2 regions of the Cellvibrio japonicus Ueda107 genome follow, and region 2 is predicted to be linked to the other one. Evidence: predicted binding sites of a transcription regulator. Region 2 holds the regulator's gene; the other holds the start of a gene.

Region 1 (6,664 bases), 940 kb from region 2:
ATCGGCAAAGCAGTTACCGCACAGGCCATCCCCACACCAACAATAAACTGCCAGGTCATTCCATTGGGGCCCATCCAGCCATCGCTGATACTGAGCAAAATGGCGGCTGCCACACAGCCAAACAACAGGGGGGTACCCAGTGCCAGGCCGGCGGTAATACCGCTCTCGCGCTTGTATTCCCAGGCCTTTTTCAAATCCAGCTCAATACCGGCGATCCAGACAAAAATCATCACTGCCCACCAGGCGATACCGTTAAGCGCCTGGATCACCTGGGGATTAAATACAAACTGGTAATAGTCGGGAAAAGCCGCCCCCAAAACACCGGGCCCCAGGAGAATACCGGTGATGATCTGTACCACGACCAGGGGAGCCCAATAATCGGTCCTGAATAAACGCCAAATCAGGTAGGGAACCGTAAAGATGATCAGCATAGCGATCAGGAAGATTTCCGTAATGGTAACTGCGTGCATAACTTGCCTTGGATTTTTTAGGGAATTGTTTATTTTATAAACGGCACAGCATGCCTGAGTCCGCACCTGTGGCCGAGCGCGCAAGGCTAACCCTCTTTAGCAGCCCAGGCGAGCCATCCCTCATAAACAATCGCTATGGCATGATCGCAGGGCTTTCGCCCTCTTTTCAGGCAGGTGGACAGATTGAATTTTGCCATGACACGGCCAGCCTTCCCGGCATGGAAAGCCACGCCACAAAAAGCACCAATATTGATCATTTCAGAAAAAATACGCACCAATACAGTGCTTTTGCATTTTTTAAAACCCGGCGATCTATGCTTAAACCCTTATTTTTAAACGGCTGTTGCTATTTTCTTTAAATGGCATATATTTTGCCCCGTTTCTGACACCCTAGTCCCGTGTCGCTCACCGAAATGAGTCGTTCCGTGAAATGAGCAACGTGTCTGGATGAACGTGGGCAACAATTCCAGGTAGGCGATCCTCCGGGCTGTCTACTTACCCGCAATAACAACTTTCTCAATCTATAGCCTTCGGGCTATAACAACTTGGAGGCATTCAATGTCTAAGACTTTAGACCTGATCAAGCAACACGAAGCTCGCTGGATCGACCTGCGTTTCACTGACACCAAAGGTAAAGAGCAACACGTAACCTTCCCATCTCACGTAGTGGATGACAAGTTCTTCACCGAAGGCAAGATGTTCGACGGCTCTTCTATCGCTGGCTGGAAAGGCATTAACGACTCAGACATGATCCTGATGCCGGACGACTCTACCGCGGTACTGGATCCTTTCTACGACGAACCCACTATTATCATTCGCTGTAACATCGTTGAGCCATCAACCATGCAAGGCTACGATCGCGACCCGCGCTCTATCGGCCTGCGCGCTGAAGAATACCTGAAGTCTACCGGTCTGGGCGACGTTGCCCTGTTCGGTCCAGAGCCAGAATTCTTCATCTTCGACAGTGTTCACTATGCATCCGGCATGGGCGGCTCTTTCTACAAAATCAAGTCTGAAGAAGCTTCCTGGCAGTCAGGCGAAGACAGCGAAGGCAAGCACGGCCACGCGCCACGCGTAAAAGGCGGCTACTTCCCCGTTGCACCTATCGATTCCCTGCACGACATCCGTGGCGCTATGTGTAACGCGATGGAAGCCATGGGCCTGACCATCGAAATCCACCACCACGAAGTTGCTAACGCCGGCCAGTGTGAAATCGGTGTAGGCGCCAACACCCTGGTTAAGAAAGCGGACGAAGTACAAATCCTCAAGTACTGCGTGCACAACGTAGCTCACCAGTACGGCAAAACCGCTACTTTCATGCCGAAGCCACTGATCGGTGATAACGGTTCAGGTATGCACGTTCACCAGTCTTTCTCCAAGAATGGCAAAAACCAATTCGCAGGCGATGCTTACGCCGGCCTGAGCGAAACTGCCCTGTACTACGTTGGCGGTATCATCAAGCACGCCAAGGCACTGAACGCTTTCTGTAACGCTTCTACCAACTCTTACAAGCGTCTGGTTCCAGGCTTCGAAGCGCCAGTTATGCTGGCTTACTCTGCCCGTAACCGCTCTGCGTCTATCCGTATTCCTTACACTGTGGGCGAGAAAGCCAAGCGTATTGAAACCCGCTTCCCCGACCCGACTGCCAACCCATACCTGTGCTTCGCTGCACTGTTGATGGCAGGTATCGACGGCGTACAGAACAAGATCCACCCGGGCGAGCCAGCGACCAAAGACCTGTACGACCTGGAGCCGGAAGAAGAAGCCCAGATTCCACAAGTATGTGCCTCTTTGGAAGAAGCTTTGAGTGCCCTGGAAGCTGACCACGAGTTCCTGCTGAAAGGCGGCGTATTCAGCAAAGACTTCATCGATGCGTACATCGACCTGAAGAAAGCTGACATCCAACGTGTAAACATGACTCCTCACCCGGTAGAATTCGAACTCTATTACAGCGTGTAAGGTCACAGATTTTGCCGAGCAATTGGCAAAATCTCCCTGCAAGATGGCAAAAAGCCCGCCCCCGACAGGGAGCGGGCTTTTTGTTTGCGGCGAGAGCGATTAATCTCAGTGTAATCCCCGGAGGAATCGGCTATGAACTCGCATCTATCCACATTCTGGCTTTCAATGCTGCTGGCTTGCCTGCTGGCTCCCTGGACCATGGCAGAGGTTTATAAAACCGTCGATAAAGATGGCCGGGTCATCTATTCCGACAGCCCCAAAACCGACAACGCCGAGCGCATCAAACTGCGCGAACTCAACACAGTCCCCAGTCCGGATGCCATTCCGCAATACCAGACAAACCAGGCACCCGCCGTCGTTGAAGACGAAGGCTATGAGATACATATCATCAGCCCTCGCCATGAAGTTACTATTCCCGTCGGCCAACGCGACCTGGCCATTGCCATCAACCTTAACCGCGAGCTGCAGGCAGATCACCTGCTGGTGTATTTCATGGATGGGGAGCTTATCGAAGAAACCCGTATGACCAACATCCTGATCAAGGACGTTATGCGCGGCACCCACGTGATCAGCGTGGAGGCCATAGACGCAGATGGTCAATCATTGGGCACATCGGAGCCGGTTACCGTGAACCTAATTCGACCAATTATTAAAAAACCTGCATCACCAACGCCCAAGCCCAGCAAGTAGCACCAAAATAGTGCACACCGGATACCCCTGTGCTAGATTTTGGACGGGGTTTTGCGCTAAAACAGGCCTTTTTCTTTGGTTTTTCAGTTGGTTTGCTTTTTGCATTAACTCCATTGCCCATTGTCGAGGCGTTGTGGAGAGCAAAAGTCGTTGAGCCCGCCGGATATTTACAAGCCCATTCTCGATAGCCTGAGTACCGCCATTATCCTGGTGGACAGGGACCTTTTGCTGTGCCATATGAACCCGGCTGCCGAGGCCTTGCTGGCCATGAGCTGCGAGAGCAATACCGGCGAGCCCATTACCTACTTCTTTTACGAATCCGATGAAACGGATCGCCAGTTGAAGCTGGCGGCCGCCCAGGCCAACCATTACACCAAACGCCATGCCGAATGGCGCCTGTTAAGCGGTGGCACTATCACCGTAGACTATACCGTCACCCCCTATGGCGATCACGAAGGATTGATTGTGGAAATCCAACCCATCGATCGCCTGCTGCGCATCAGCCGCGAGGAAATGCTCACCAGCTCCCACGAAACAACGCGCAACCTGATCCGCGGCATGGCCCACGAAATCAAGAATCCCCTGGGGGGAATCCGCGGTGCCGCCCAACTGCTGGCCCGGGAATTACCCCATTCCAATCTGACCGAATACACCAGCATCATCATCGACGAAGCCGATCGCCTGCGTAACCTGGTTGACCGGATGCTCGGCCCCAACCAGGTTCCCCAATGGCAGTCACTCAATGTGCACGAGGCCATCGAGCGGGTCGCCAATATCATTAAGGCCGAAAGTAGCGACGCGATCAAAATCGTGCGCGACTACGATCCCAGTATTCCCAACCTGCTGGGCGATAAGGAGATGCTTATCCAGGCATTGCTCAATATTGTCCGCAACGCTATGCAGGCCCTGTTGGAAGCCAATGTCAAAAACGGGGTTATCCAGCTGCGCAGCCGTATCCAGCGCCAATACACCATTGGTCGCCGCCACCATTCACTGGTGTGCCGCATCGATGTCATCGACAACGGACCGGGTATCCCCACCGATATCATCGAAAATATTTTCTACCCCATGATCACCGGCCGCGCCGAAGGTACTGGCCTGGGGCTCACCATTTCGCAACACCTCATCCACCAACATCACGGCCTGATTGAGTGCCATAGTGAGCCGGGCAACACCCGCTTCTCGCTTTATCTACCAATGGAAAATCACCATGCAGAAGTCCAATAAAGTCTGGATAATCGACGATGACCGGTCCATCCGCTGGGTACTGGAAAAAGCCCTGCAGGGTGCAAATATCGAAACACGGGTCTTTGATTCGGGTGACAGCGCACTGAGCCAGCTCAACCGCGACATACCCGATGCCATCATCAGTGATATCCGCATGCCAGGTACCGATGGCCTTACCCTGCTCAGTAACCTTCACAATACCCACCCCCATATTCCCATCATCATCATGACGGCCCACTCCGACCTGGACAGTGCGGTAGCCGCTTATCAGGGGGGCGCCTTCGAGTATTTGCCCAAACCCTTTGATGTGGATGATGCGGTAGCCGTTACCCAGCGCGCCCTGGCCCATGCCCAGGAGCAAAAGTCGGAGCAAGCGCCGGAGAGTACCCCGGAAACCAATACCGAAATCATCGGTGAAGCACCGGCCATGCAGGAAGTCTTTCGCGCTATCGGGCGCCTGTCGCAATCCAACATCACGGTACTGATCAACGGCCAATCAGGTACGGGAAAGGAGCTGGTGGCACGTGCTCTGCACCGCCACAGCCCGCGCCGCAATGGTCCCTTTATCGCCCTGAATATGGCGGCCATCCCCAAAGACCTGATGGAGTCAGAGTTGTTTGGCCATGAGAAGGGCGCCTTCACCGGGGCGGCGGCGCAACGCCAGGGGCGCTTTGAGCAGGCCAATGGTGGCTCCTTGTTCCTCGACGAAATCGGCGATATGCCCGCGGAAACCCAAACCCGCTTGCTGCGCGTCCTGGCCGATGGCGAGTTTTACCGCGTCGGTGGCCATACCCCGGTGAAAGTGGATGTGCGTATCATCGCCGCCACCCACCAGAACCTGGAACACCTGGTAGCGGAAAATCGTTTCCGCGAAGACCTGTTCCACCGCCTGAACGTGATTCGTATCCACATTCCCAAACTGGCCAACCGCCGCGAGGATATCCCCAAACTGGCGCGCTTCTTCCTGCACAAGGCTGCAACGGAGTTGAATGTGGACACCAAGGTACTGCTGCCGGAAACCGAGGAGTTTTTCTGCTCCCTGCAATGGCCTGGTAATGTGCGTCAGCTGGAGAACACCTGCCGCTGGATTACCGTCATGGCATCCGGCCGCGAGGTACATATCGAGGATTTGCCGCCGGAATTACTCGATCACAAGGAAACCAGCACACCGGCAGACGACTGGGAAAAGGCCCTGCGCCACTGGGCCGACCAGGCCCTGGCACGCGGCCAGCACCAATTGCTCAGCGAAGCGGTACCCACCTTTGAGCGCGCCCTGATCGAAACTGCGCTCAAATACACCGCAGGCCGCAAGCGCGACGCCGCCAACCTGCTCGGCTGGGGCCGCAACACCCTGACCCGGAAACTCAAGGATTTGGGCATGGCGGGAGGCCAGGATATCGAGGGCGACGACGACAACTGATAGCGCAGCCTACACTGCTTTACCCCACCTCAACCCCCTGGAACGCGACAAACGGGCCAGGGTATTTTTTTGCATGTTGTTTGTAGCGACAACAGCAAGTTTGGGAACCTGTGACTATACTCAGGCCAAGGCGTCACTCTTGAGCCCACCAACAGACCTAATCGCACCCTGATCGGACTTACGCTGTGAGCAAATCACGGTGGGCATACCAATCTTGCGCACAGATTGGCATGAATGCGAGCGATACAATGGGACACAAGTACGCCAGGCCTCAAGACGTTGCAAAGAATGCCGATAGATAACGACAAGCCAAAACATAACAGTTCTACCGCAAGCTCGGGGGAAACAATGGTACAAAAATCTCTTTTAACCAAGTTAATGGTCGTGCTTACCACCACCATGGTCGCAATCGCCCTGATTGTCTCTTTCATCAACTACCGCGTCGCTGAGAGCGGTCTGGAAAAGGCGCTTGAGACCGAAACCAACGCCATGGTGGAGCTGACCAACAGCTCACTGCTGGAGGCCGTATTTGCCTACGATTTCCAGCAAATTGAGGCTATCGCCAAGTCCCTCGTCAATACGGCGCTGGTGACCTCGGTCAGTGTGTCCGACCACCGCGGCCAATCCCTGGCCAAGGCCAGCGACGATGACCGCAGCAACGGCCAAATAGAACGCAAAGCCATCCCTATCGTGTACAACGGCAGCACAATAGGCAGTTACGACATCAGCTTCTCCACCGATGAAATGCGCCAAACCCTGGCTGACCAGGTAGAGGCCACTATCCTCACCGTTATCGCCCTGCTCGCCGCCAGCCTGATTACTGTTTATGTGTTGATGCGCAGCCTTGTACTGGCACCAGTCGCCGAAGTGACCCGCTCTCTGTCTGCCATTGCGGACG
Region 2 (11,799 bases):
ATCCACCTTAGTAATAGTTTCTGTACCGTAAGCCAGTGCCGCCACCGCCTGCGCACCGCCAATGGTAATCACACGATCTACACCGGCAATAGCGGCGGCGGCCAACACCATGGGGCTGATTTCACCATCGGGGGCGGGCACAACCATAGTCAGCTCATCCACACCCGCCACCTTGGCGGGAATAGCATTCATCAATACCGACGAGGGGTAAGAGGCTTTGCCACCGGGAACATACAGGCCTACACGCTCCATGGCCGAAATTTGCTGGCCGAGCACAGTGCCATCGGCTTCGGTGTAGCGCCAGGAATTCTGCAGCTGGTGTTGGTGATACTGGCGAATGCGTTCGGCAGCCACTTGCAGAGCCTGGCGCTGTTCAGGACTGATATTGTCCAGGGCGGCGTGTAGCTGCTCGGGGGCGACGACCAGATCGGCCATGGTTTGTGCACTGCGGCGATCGAAGCGGTTGGTGTATTCCAGTACAGCGGCATCGCCACGGCTTTTTACCTGCCCCAAAATATCGCCCACAACCCCGGCAACACGTGCATCACTCACAGACTCCCACGCCAGCAACTGGTCAAGGCGCTGATTGAAATCGGCCTGGCGGCTATCTAAACGGTTCACTAATGTCGACATAACATATTTTTCAAAAAGGGATTTGCACATTCCTACCGACAAACCAACAAGCCAGGAGGAAAGCATAGTGTCCCTTGCCGGATCGAGAGAGGCGTGGATGCCAACCTCGAACCTACAAGGACGTATTTACGGCGTGTCCTGCAAGGGGCGCTATGCTTCCCAGGCATCCCGCTCGCAGGTCGGTATGTTCATCGAACCATTACCGATCGAACCATCATCAAACACTCACCCCCAAAATACCCATTGCCATTCACAATGGGCTGCATAGGCTTATTGACTAACGGCCTTTTGACTAACAGCCTTGGCAATAGGATCGATAATGGCTTGAATCAGCAGGTGCTTCATTTTCATGGAGGCCTTGTTCACGATCAAACGTGAACTGATATCGGCAATGTGTTCGCGCGGCTCCAGGCCGTTGGCACGCAGGGTATTACCGGTATCGACAATATCCACAATCTCATCGGCCAAATTCATAATCGGGGCCAGTTCCATCGCCCCATAGAGCTTGATCACGTCAATCTGACGCCCCAGGCTGGCGTAATACTGCTTGGTCACATTCACATATTTGGTGGCAACGCGAATGCGCCCGGCGGGTGTCTGCTGGCCTTTTACCCCGGCCGTCATCAAGCGACAGCGGGCAATGTTCAAATCCAGTGGCTCATACAAACCTTCGGCGCCGTTTTCCATCAGGGTGTCCTTGCCGGAAATCCCCATATCCGCCGCGCCAAATTGCACATAAGTAGGCACATCAGCACCGCGTAACAACAGCAGGCGCACATCCTCGCGGTTGGTGGGAAACACCAGTTTGCGGCTTTTCTCCATATCTTCCAGAGGCTCAATACCCGCCGCTTTCAGCAGTGGCAGTGTCTCCTCCAGAATGCGCCCCTTGGTGAGCGCTATGGTTAGCATCTGACTCATAGTGTTAACTCTTGATACGGCGCACGCTGGCACCCAGGGCCTGGAACTTGGCCTCTATCGCCTCGTAACCGCGATCTATGTGATAAATGCGATCGATCAGGGTTTCACCATCGGCTACCAGGCCGGCAATCACCAGGCTGGCTGAGGCGCGCAAATCCGACGCCATAACCGGTGCCGCCTTCAAGCGCTCCACACCGGTGACTATAGCGGTATTGTGCTCCAGCTCTATATGGGCGCCCATACGCTTTAGCTCTGCCACTTGCACCAGGCGATTCTCAAAAATTGTCTCGGTAATATGGCTAATCCCATCCGCTACCGCATTCAGTGCCATAAACTGCGACTGCATATCGGTAGGAAATGCCGGGTAAGGTGCAGTTTTCAAGCTGACTGCCTTGGGGCGGCGACCGTTCATATCCAGCGCAATCCAGTCTTCACCCGTGGTAACGTCTGCCCCGGCTTCCTGCAACTTCACAATCACCGCTTCCAGGATACTGGCGCTGGTGTGGGTTAGGCGCACCTTGCCACGGCTCGCTGCAGCCGCTACCAGGTAAGTGCCCGTTTCGATGCGATCGGGCATAACGGAGTAATCACAACCAGTAAGCGACTCCACGCCCTCGATAGTGAGGGTAGATGTACCTATACCGCTGATCCTGGCGCCCATGGCAACCAGCAGATTAGCCAGGTCAACAATTTCCGGCTCGCGCGCAGCATTCTCCAAAATGGTTTTACCTTCGGCCAATACCGCTGCCATCAGCAGGTTCTCGGTGCCACCCACAGTGACGGTATCCATCAAGAAATGGCAACCCTTCAGGCGACCCTGACGGCGGGCGCGAATATAACCGCCGTCGATTTCAATGCTGGCGCCCATGGCCTCCAGCCCACGCAGGTGAATATCTACCGGGCGTGAGCCAATAGCGCAGCCACCGGGAAAGGACACATTGGCCTCACCGTAGCGCGCCAGCAAAGGGCCCAGCACCAGAATGGAGGCGCGCATGGTTTTTACCAGCTCGTAGGGCGCGGTGTAAGAATTAATGGTATTGGGGTCCACAATGACTACATGGTCGCCCTGAATTTCGATGGTCAAACCCAGGGTGCGCAAAAGCGCAATCATGGTGCTAATGTCATTCAGGTGCGGCACATTGGCCAGACGCACCTTGCCCTGGGCGAGAATAGTGGCTGCCAGTATTGGCAGGGCCGCATTTTTGGAGCCGGAAATACGCAACTCACCGGTGAGCGGACCGGAACCGGAAATCAAAAATTTATCCATTGCCTGTCTTGTCTAAAACGGCCCATAGGGCTGGAGTCGATACTTGGGTTACTGTTGCTGTTGTTGCTGCCATTGCTCTGGAGTGAATGCCCTGATGTAATCCACAGCATGGATACTGCGATCCGCAAATTGCTGACTGAGGGTACCCAGCACCAATTGTTGCTTTTTCACGGGAGTCAGGCCGGCAAAGGCAGGGCTAACAATGACCAAGCCGATATGATCGCCCTGAACCTCTACGGATTTAACATCAGCCCCAGGTAACTGGCTCTCAATCAGCGCTTTGATTTGTTCGGCTTGCATAGGAATCTCGTGTCGGGGAAAGAAATCTGGCTGACAGCCATCAATAAGCGGCGCAGTTTACCGGAATGGCATCAAACCCGCATCCCAAATCAACGGAAGCCCGATAAGCGCCACAAAAGACACCATCCCTTAAGAACAAAGCCCCTGGAATCCAGAGGCTTTACAAACAGGGCGGAACAGATCTCAGACAATCAGGCTTCTGACAACCAGTTGGCGATCACCTTGTCCAGATCATTGTTGTACTTGCGCATAGCCGATTTAAACTGGCTGGAGAACGACATCCCCAGGTTCACCCCATTCAGGGTGACATTGATTAACTTCCAATCACCGCTCCTGGACTGCACCATACTGTAATCGAGCTTGTGTACAGTCCCCTTGTCATTTACCTCCTGGGTAACTGTCACACGCTGCGGATTCTTCTTGTCCGCAGCGACATTCACGACCTTAATATCGCTATCCACATAACCCGCAATCCCCTTGGCATAGGATTTCACCAGACCATTGCGAAATACGTCCAGGAATTGCTTGCGCTGGTCAGTACTGGCTTTGTCATAGGCTTGCTTACCCATAACGTGGGCAGCGATATAACCAAAATTCACCACCTCATCCAACGTGGTTTGCACCTGCTTGTAATAAACATCATCGCTGGCTTTCTGTGCTTTTTGTGCACGAACATGAACAAATAACTCCTGAGTCACGTTTTCTACGACAACGCGCGGATCTGCTGCCTGCGCAGCATTGGACTCTGCCAGTACACTCCGGGCACCCAATGCCAGCAGCAAGCTCGCAACCAACACGACATAACGATTCACAACCATTGTCTTCATGCAAACACCTTCCGTTTACCAATAAACCTATACCTGGAGCTACCAATACGCTGCTATCCAGCGCCTGGACGAACCCGAGAAACTATTGAGTGCGCCTGTGTGACCATCAAATCACCCGATGGTGCCTCGACTTTTCAATTCTTGAGCCTTTGTGATACTCCACCACAGCAATTGGGGCGGCACTATAGCACCGTCGTACAGCCCCCATTAAGTGACGCTTGTAAAAATTGCACAATCTTCCATCCAGGCGGTTTTATCACTCACAACAGCCTCTATAATGCCCGCCTTGGCCGTTGTACAGGATACTTCCATGAACTCATTTGACTATGTCCAGTCCGCCCGCCGTACTATCCGCCTGGAAACAGAGGCTATTGCGGCCCTGGAGGAGCGCATAGGCGAGGATTTTCGCCGGGCCTGTGACCTGATCCTCGCAGGAAAAGGCCGGGTCATTGTGACCGGGATGGGGAAATCCGGGCATATCGGCAAAAAAATCGCGGCTACCCTGGCCAGCACAGGCACCCCCGCCTTTTTTGTTCACCCCGGCGAAGCCAGTCACGGTGACCTTGGTATGATCACCAAAGACGATATAGTCCTGGCAATCTCCTACTCCGGCACATCCAATGAGATTGTGACACTCCTGCCTTTACTTAAAAGGACCGGAATCAACATCATCAGCATGACCGGCAATCCCCAATCGATTCTGGCGGAAGTGGCTGAAGTTCACCTGAATATCTATGTTGCTACCGAAGCTTGTCCACTGGATCTGGCCCCCACCTCCAGTACCAGTGCAACCCTGGTTTTGGGTGATGCTCTTGCTATCGCCCTGTTAGAAGCACGGGGTTTTACTGCCGAAGATTTCGCCTTTTCACATCCCGGCGGAGCCCTGGGGCGCAAGCTCCTGCTACGTTTATCCGATATCATGCACACAGGTGATGAAATTCCTCGGGTCTCTTCTGACACACCATTACTCGAAGCCTTGATGGTTATATCAGCCAAAGGTTTTGGTATGACTACAGTGACAGATGCAACCGGGCAGTTCCTGGGCATCTATACCGATGGCGATTTGCGCCGCAGTATTGATCGCGGCGTGGACATCCACAGCGCTAAAGTGGGTGACTTAATGAATCCCAATCCCAAAATACTGCGCGACAGCACCCTGGCAGCAGAAGCATTAAAGTTGATGGAAGAATCAAAAATTAACGTATTGCTGGTCAGCAATGCAGAAAATCACCTGATTGGCATCGTAAAAATTAACGATATCCTGCGCGCAGGTATCATCTAGCCGGCAAATCGATTTGAGTAAACTATGAGCACCAATTTACACAACCGCCTGAGTGCTATACGCCTGCTGCTGCTCGATGTGGACGGGGTACTTACCGACGGTCGCCTCTACTTCAATAACCAGGGCGATGAATTCAAAAGTTTTAATACCCTTGATGGACAGGGGATCAAAGCCCTGCAACGCAGCGGTGTCAGGGTTGGCATTATCACCGGGCGTACCAGTGAACTGGTTGCACGCCGTGCGCGCGACCTTGGAATTGGTATTTTGGTCCAGGGACGGGAAGACAAATGGGATGCATTGCAAGAAATACTCCTTGAGCACCCTTACCCCCTGGAGCAGATAGCCTTTATGGGTGATGACTGGCCTGACCTGACGGTAATGACGCGTGTCGGCCTCGCGCTGTGCGTTGCCAATGCCCATGCTGCCGTCGCCGAACGCGCCCATTGGCAAAGTGAAGAGCGGGGCGGTGAAGGGGCTGTGCGCGCTGCATGCGATCTGCTAATGCAAGCGCAGGGCAGCTACCAGGCCGCACTCGCCCAATACCTGCCAACACCCGGAGCGCAGTAATCGTGAAGCCTGCCGAACAACGCTTGCGCGAGTTACTGACCACGCCCTGGACACTGGTCATTGCCCTGGTTGTCAGTTTCAGTATTGTCAGCCTGTTTCACGGTAGCGGTAAAAAAACAGGGCTAGCAGATACGGAAAAAACCTTTCCCTACACCTTTATTACCAGCGTTGAAACACGCGAATACAACGCCCAGGGCTTGTTGCAATATCAATTGAACACGCCCCTGGTTACCCATTTCCAGGTCAATCCGGATGCGCCGGGCGAACAGGATTACACCCTGTTTGATACCCCCAGATTACGCTTCCAGGATAACCCTGATGAAGCGCCCTGGCACTTATCTGCCCATCTGGGACGCAGCAGCCTGAATGGCAAATTGCTCTTCCTGAGCCAGGATGTATTGATCCAGCAGGAGACAGCCAGCCAGGGGTTAATCCAGATAGAAACCACTGAGCTGCTGGTAAAACCCGCAGAGCAATACGCCGAAACCGACAAAGCTGTTAAGATGCGCAGCGCCAAAGGCCAGGTGGACGCCGTGGGTATGACAGCGCTTATGCGCGACAGCCGCGTCCAATTGCAATCCGATGTCAGAGCCATTTATGAACCGCGTTAAACTCCCTTTCCTCGCATTTCTGGCCAGCAGCCTGTTACTCACCCTGGCAACCCCGGCATTGGCCTTACCGGAAGATCGCAACCAGGTGATCCGCGGCACAGCTGACACCCTGGTCGTTGATCAGAAAATCGGTGAGTCAACCTACAGCGGTTCAGTGCGCATCGAACAGGGCTCATTGGTAATTACGGCGGATATCATCAAGGTGCGCACCCGCCCCGACGGTTCGCCGGATAAGATCGTTGCCACTGGCTCTCCTGCGCGCTTCCAACAGCAACCCAGCCTGGACCAAAAGGTGATTGTTGCAACCGCTAAAAGCATCACCTATACCCCGGACAATGAGCATTTACTGCTGGTTGAGGAGGCCGCCATTGAGCAAGATGGCCAGGTCATGAAAGCGCCGCATATCAATTACGACCTCATCAATGAAGTCATGAAAGCCAAGCAAATTGATGGCGCTCGTGTCGATATCTATATTCCGCCCAAAACCGAAGCCAAGCACTGACCCCATGCCCAGATTGCACGCCCAGAACCTTGCCAAGAGCTATAAAAAACGCACTGTCGTTGTCGATGTGTCCATGACCGTCGATAGCGGTACCATTGTCGGTTTACTCGGCCCTAACGGTGCGGGTAAAACAACCTGTTTTTACATGATTGCGGGTCTGGTACCGGCAGATAAAGGACGCGTACTGATTGACGATCTGGATATCACTCCTTTGCCGATTCACGGGCGCGCACGTGCCGGCATTGGCTACCTGCCACAAGAGGCATCGATTTTTCGCAAGCTGTCTGTCGCCGATAACATCATGGCTATCCTTGAAACCCGCAAGGATCTCGACCGCAAGCAGCGTCTGGAAAAACTCGAATCCCTCTTGGGTGAATTCCATATCACCCACATTCGCAACAGCCTGGGTATGTCCCTATCCGGAGGCGAGCGTCGCCGCGTGGAAATCGCCCGCGCCCTGGCGACCGACCCACAATTCATCTTGCTGGATGAACCCTTTGCCGGTGTAGACCCGATCTCCGTAAGCGACATTAAGGAAATTGTTCGCCACCTCAAGGATCGCGGAATTGGCGTATTAATTACTGACCATAATGTGCGTGAAACCCTGGATATCTGTGAAACTGCTTATATCGTGAGTGAAGGTCACATTATTGCCTCCGGCCAGCCGGAGACAGTGCTTGCACACCCCAGGGTACGAGAGGTTTATCTGGGTGAGCATTTCCGTATCTAACCACCACCCAGGGTGCTACAACCGGAAACATAGCGATTTCTGCGACCGCAACAACTTGACAATTCTTAATTTTTAATCATTAGGCACAAAGATTGCTAAGGCTTATTGATTGGGAATCAAAGCCTGTCTAAACTCCACTAAAAGAAGGTTGGCGTTTTATCTATCCATACCTGCGTACATCCGGTGTCTACCCAGGACACCACCCCGGTTTCACCCTGAACAGGTTTTGTTGCCCCCATAATGAAGCAATCACTCCAATTAAAGCTCGGTCAGCAACTCACCATGACCCCGCAGTTGCAACAGGCCATTCGCCTATTGCAGCTTTCCACGCTGGACTTGCAACAGGAAATCCAGGAAGCACTGGACTCCAACCCCATGCTGGAATTGGAGGAAAACTACGAGGGTGGCAATGAAACCAACTACGACACTGGCGAACCGGATACCAGTGATTACGAGCGAACCCTTGAGGTCGCCGCAGATCCAGCAGCAAACACCACAGACCAGCTGAGCGACAATTACACTTCCAGTACCAGCACTGACAGTTATTCCAGCAGCGAATCAAATGATTACGCCAGTAGCAATGGAGAAGGCTTTGAAGCCGCGGCAGAATCGGACTTTGACGCCGACAGTTTTGGCGATAGCGCCGGGGACTGGTCAGACTCCATCCCTGCTGATTTACCGGTAGATACCAGTTGGGACGATGTTTACCAGGCCTCCTCCAGCAGCAGCTCCAGTAACTACGATAACGAAGACAACGATTTTGAGAGCCGTCGCGCCACAACCGATTCGATTTATGACCACCTCACCTGGCAACTGAACCTGACCCCCATGTCTGACCGCGATCGCCTGGTTGCCATGGCAATTATCGACGCAGTAGAGCCCAGTGGTATGCTCTCTATCAGCATCCACGAGATCTATGATGGACTGGCAGCAGAGCTTGAAGAGCTTGAAGAAGATGAAGTGGTCGCCGTACAACACCGTCTGCAGCAATTTGATCCCTGCGGTGTATGCAGCCAAAACCTGTCCGAATGCCTGTTGGTACAACTCCAGCAATTTGATCCACAAACCCCTTTTCTGGAGCCCGCCAAACTGATTGTTAAGCAATACCTGCCACTCCTGGGTAGCCGCGATTATCGCCAATTGATGCGTCGCACCAAGCTCAAGGAGGCAGAACTCAGCCAGGCGGTAACACTTATCCAGGGGCTCAACCCGCGTCCGGGTGACATTATTGCCAGCGGCGATACTGAATATGTAGTGCCTGATGTCTTTGTGGAAAAACGTGACAGTCGCTGGATTGTGGAGCTCAATCCCGACATAGCGCCACGTTTGCGCATCAATTCAGACTACGCCTCTATGGTGCGTCGCGCTGACTCCAGCAGCGACAACACCTTCCTCAAGGATAATTTGCAGGAAGCCCGCTGGTTTCTCAAAAGCTTACAGAGCCGCAACGAAACCCTGCTCAAGGTAGCCAGCTGTATTGTGGAAAAACAGCGCGGCTTTCTCGAGTATGGCCCCGAAGCCATGAAACCCCTGGTATTGCACGATATTGCAGAAATTGTCGGCATGCACGAATCGACTATTTCACGGGTAACTACGCAAAAATACATGCATACCCCCCAGGGGATTTTTGAACTCAAGTACTTTTTTTCGAGTCATGTCAGTACAGACAGTGGCGGCGAGTGTTCATCGACAGCCATACGCGCCATCATCAAAAAGCTGGTGAGCGCAGAGAATCCGAAAAAACCCCTGAGCGACAGCAAGATTACCGAATTGCTGGCAGAACAGGGTATCCAGGTTGCCAGGCGCACTATCGCCAAGTACCGTGAATCGCTCAATATTCCGCCATCCAATGAACGCAAAAGCCTGTAAATCCAGGCCCAATACCCAGGACAGATGGCGAACGCCGGGACGCACCAACAGGTTGTTATCAGTTGCAACTGCTGAATCAACTGTCATTTTTTACCAGTCCGCGTGAAACGAGAGGATGTACTTATGCAAATAACTATCAGTGGCCACCATCTGGAAGTTACTGAATCGCTCAGGGATTACGTCAATAACAAATTGGAAAGACTCAGTCATCACCATGATCGTATAACCAATACCCATGTCATCCTCTCGGTGGATAAACTGATTCAAAAGGCAGAAGCCACAGTTCATGTCAGCGGCAAAGACTTGTTTGCTGATGCGACCCATGAAGACTTATACGCAGCTATTGATGCACTGGCTGACAAACTGGATCGGCAGTTGATCAAGCATAAAGAAAAGTTGCGCAGCCACCGTTAAGCCACACCAACCCAATCAGCCTCGGAGCACCTGAGCCGGGGCTTAACGACAAGAGAAGATACGACGACAGTAACCCTATGGAAATTCAAGCGTTAATCAGCCCCAAACGCACGCTTTGCCGCGTTGAGGGGGGCAGCAAGAAACGAGCCCTGGAACTGTTGGCCAACACCATCGCCCAGGATGTCACCCATATTGATGCGGAAGACTTATTTCGCCGCCTTATCGCACGTGAGCGCCTGGGCTCAACCGGCATAGGTTATGGCATTGCCATTCCCCACTGCCGGGTGGAAAACTGTCAGGGAACCGTTGGTGCCCTGATCACGTTGACCGAGCCAGTCGACTTTGACGCAATAGATTCACAGCCCGTCGATATCCTGTTTGCCATGCTGGTGCCCGAAGAGGCCCATGACGAACATTTGCAGACCCTGTCATCCCTGGTTAATGCGCTCAACAAAGCGGAATACCGCGATAAATTGCGCGCAGCCGCCAGCGACCAGGATCTGTATGAAGCCGCAATCAGCTAAGCGAGTCCAACATGCACCTAGTGATTGTCAGCGGTCTATCCGGATCGGGAAAAACGACAGCGCTCCATGTCCTTGAGGATGTGGGGTTCAACTGCATCGATAACCTGCCTGTTAGCCTGCTACCCGCACTGGTTGCACAGATTGAAATCCACAAGGATCAGGCGCAAAAGTTTGCCATAGGCATTGATGTGCGTAATGCCTGGCAGGATTTGAGTCTCTTTCCCAAGATGGTATCCACCTTGAAAGAGGCCCATCTGCCCTTTCACACAATCTACCTGGACTCCCATCCTTCCGTTCTCATCCAGCGCTTTAGTGAAACCCGTCGTAAACACCCGTTAAGCGACAAGAGCACCAGCCTTGAAGAAGCTATAGCGCTGGAGCAAAACCTGCTCGAACCCATCCGCGATGCGGCCGACCAAACAATTGATACCAGCCACCTCAACCTGCATGAATTGCGCGATCTGGTTAAGGATCGGGTGGTGGGGCGAACCGAAGCCACCATGGCAATCCTGTTTGAATCCTTTGGGTTTAAACACGGCACCCCGGTTAATGCCGACCTGGTCTTCGATGCCCGCTGCCTGCCCAATCCCCATTGGAAGCCACACCTCCGCCCCCAGACCGGGTTGGATGCTGACGTTGTTGAGTTTCTCGAAGAGCAGGTCACAGTCCAGGAGATGTATGCTGATATAGAGCACTATTTAACGCGCTGGCTACCCCGCTACCAGGCTAATAATCGCAGCTATATCACAATTGCCATCGGCTGCACCGGAGGCCAACATCGCTCCGTATACTTGAGTGAACGTTTAAAAAAACACTTTGACCAGTACTACCAGGATGTCCAGGTGCGCCACCGCGATATTCATAAACACCAGAAGCACCATAACCATGCTCCAGCAAACTCTTGAGATCATTAACAAACGCGGCCTCCACGCCCGTGCCGCCGCCAAACTTGCCAGCCTCGCCAGCAAGTTCAAGGCACAGGTGCAGGTACGTGTTGGTGAAGGCAATTGGGTCGATGCTAAAAGCGTTATGTCTCTGATGCTGCTTGCAGCCGGTCAGGGCACACAGCTGCAAGTCAGTGCCGATGGCGCTGATGCACAACACGCGCTCGATGAAATCAGTACGCTTGTGACCGACTATTTTGGCGAAGGGGAATAACACGGGTTGTTATTAACGGCGCTTTTGCCTACTCTGTGCGCCCACTTTTTCACAGCCAGCACTGCTATGGTTTACGACTACGACGACGTCAATCCCGATGATTACATCCGCAGCAAATCGCAGGTCAAGCGCGATATGCATGCATTGCAAGCCCTGGGCGAAAGCCTGATCCATATGAATGAAAAGCAACTGGCGCA

Evidence for each region. The regulator sigma-54, encoded in region 2, starts transcription at its own class of promoters, with help from an activator protein. The targets are predictions, from matches to a motif close to TGGCACANNNNTTGCNNT.
Region 1: glnL (nitrogen regulation protein NR(II)) is a predicted target of sigma-54. The motif match lies at 3,208-3,225, and genes of this name have one in related genera.

Annotation. Positions count from the first base shown of each region.
Region 1 covers NC_010995.1:4,222,283-4,228,946, forward strand. Annotated here, with positions in the region: gene CJA_RS17025 (cation:proton antiporter) at 1-470, opposite strand, end outside; gene CJA_RS17030 (hypothetical protein) at 521-829, shown strand; gene glnA (type I glutamate--ammonia ligase) at 1,029-2,429, shown strand; gene CJA_RS17040 (DUF4124 domain-containing protein) at 2,562-3,119, shown strand; gene glnL (nitrogen regulation protein NR(II)) at 3,270-4,346, shown strand; gene glnG (nitrogen regulation protein NR(I)) at 4,330-5,766, shown strand; gene CJA_RS17055 (methyl-accepting chemotaxis protein) at 6,115-6,664, shown strand, end outside.
Region 2 covers NC_010995.1:3,283,079-3,294,877, forward strand. Annotated here, with positions in the region: gene hisD (histidinol dehydrogenase) at 1-633, opposite strand, end outside; gene hisG (ATP phosphoribosyltransferase) at 904-1,551, opposite strand; gene murA (UDP-N-acetylglucosamine 1-carboxyvinyltransferase) at 1,556-2,818, opposite strand; gene CJA_RS13510 (BolA family protein) at 2,867-3,118, opposite strand; gene CJA_RS13515 (MlaC/ttg2D family ABC transporter substrate-binding protein) at 3,310-3,945, opposite strand; gene CJA_RS13520 (KpsF/GutQ family sugar-phosphate isomerase) at 4,256-5,227, shown strand; gene CJA_RS13525 (KdsC family phosphatase) at 5,252-5,794, shown strand; gene lptC (LPS export ABC transporter periplasmic protein LptC) at 5,797-6,405, shown strand; gene lptA (lipopolysaccharide transport periplasmic protein LptA) at 6,392-6,907, shown strand; gene lptB (LPS export ABC transporter ATP-binding protein) at 6,912-7,637, shown strand; gene CJA_RS13545 (RNA polymerase factor sigma-54) at 7,878-9,506, shown strand; gene hpf (ribosome hibernation-promoting factor, HPF/YfiA family) at 9,630-9,920, shown strand; gene ptsN (PTS IIA-like nitrogen regulatory protein PtsN) at 9,998-10,444, shown strand; gene rapZ (RNase adapter RapZ) at 10,456-11,349, shown strand; gene CJA_RS13565 (HPr family phosphocarrier protein) at 11,330-11,602, shown strand; gene yjgA (ribosome biogenesis factor YjgA) at 11,669-11,799, shown strand, end outside.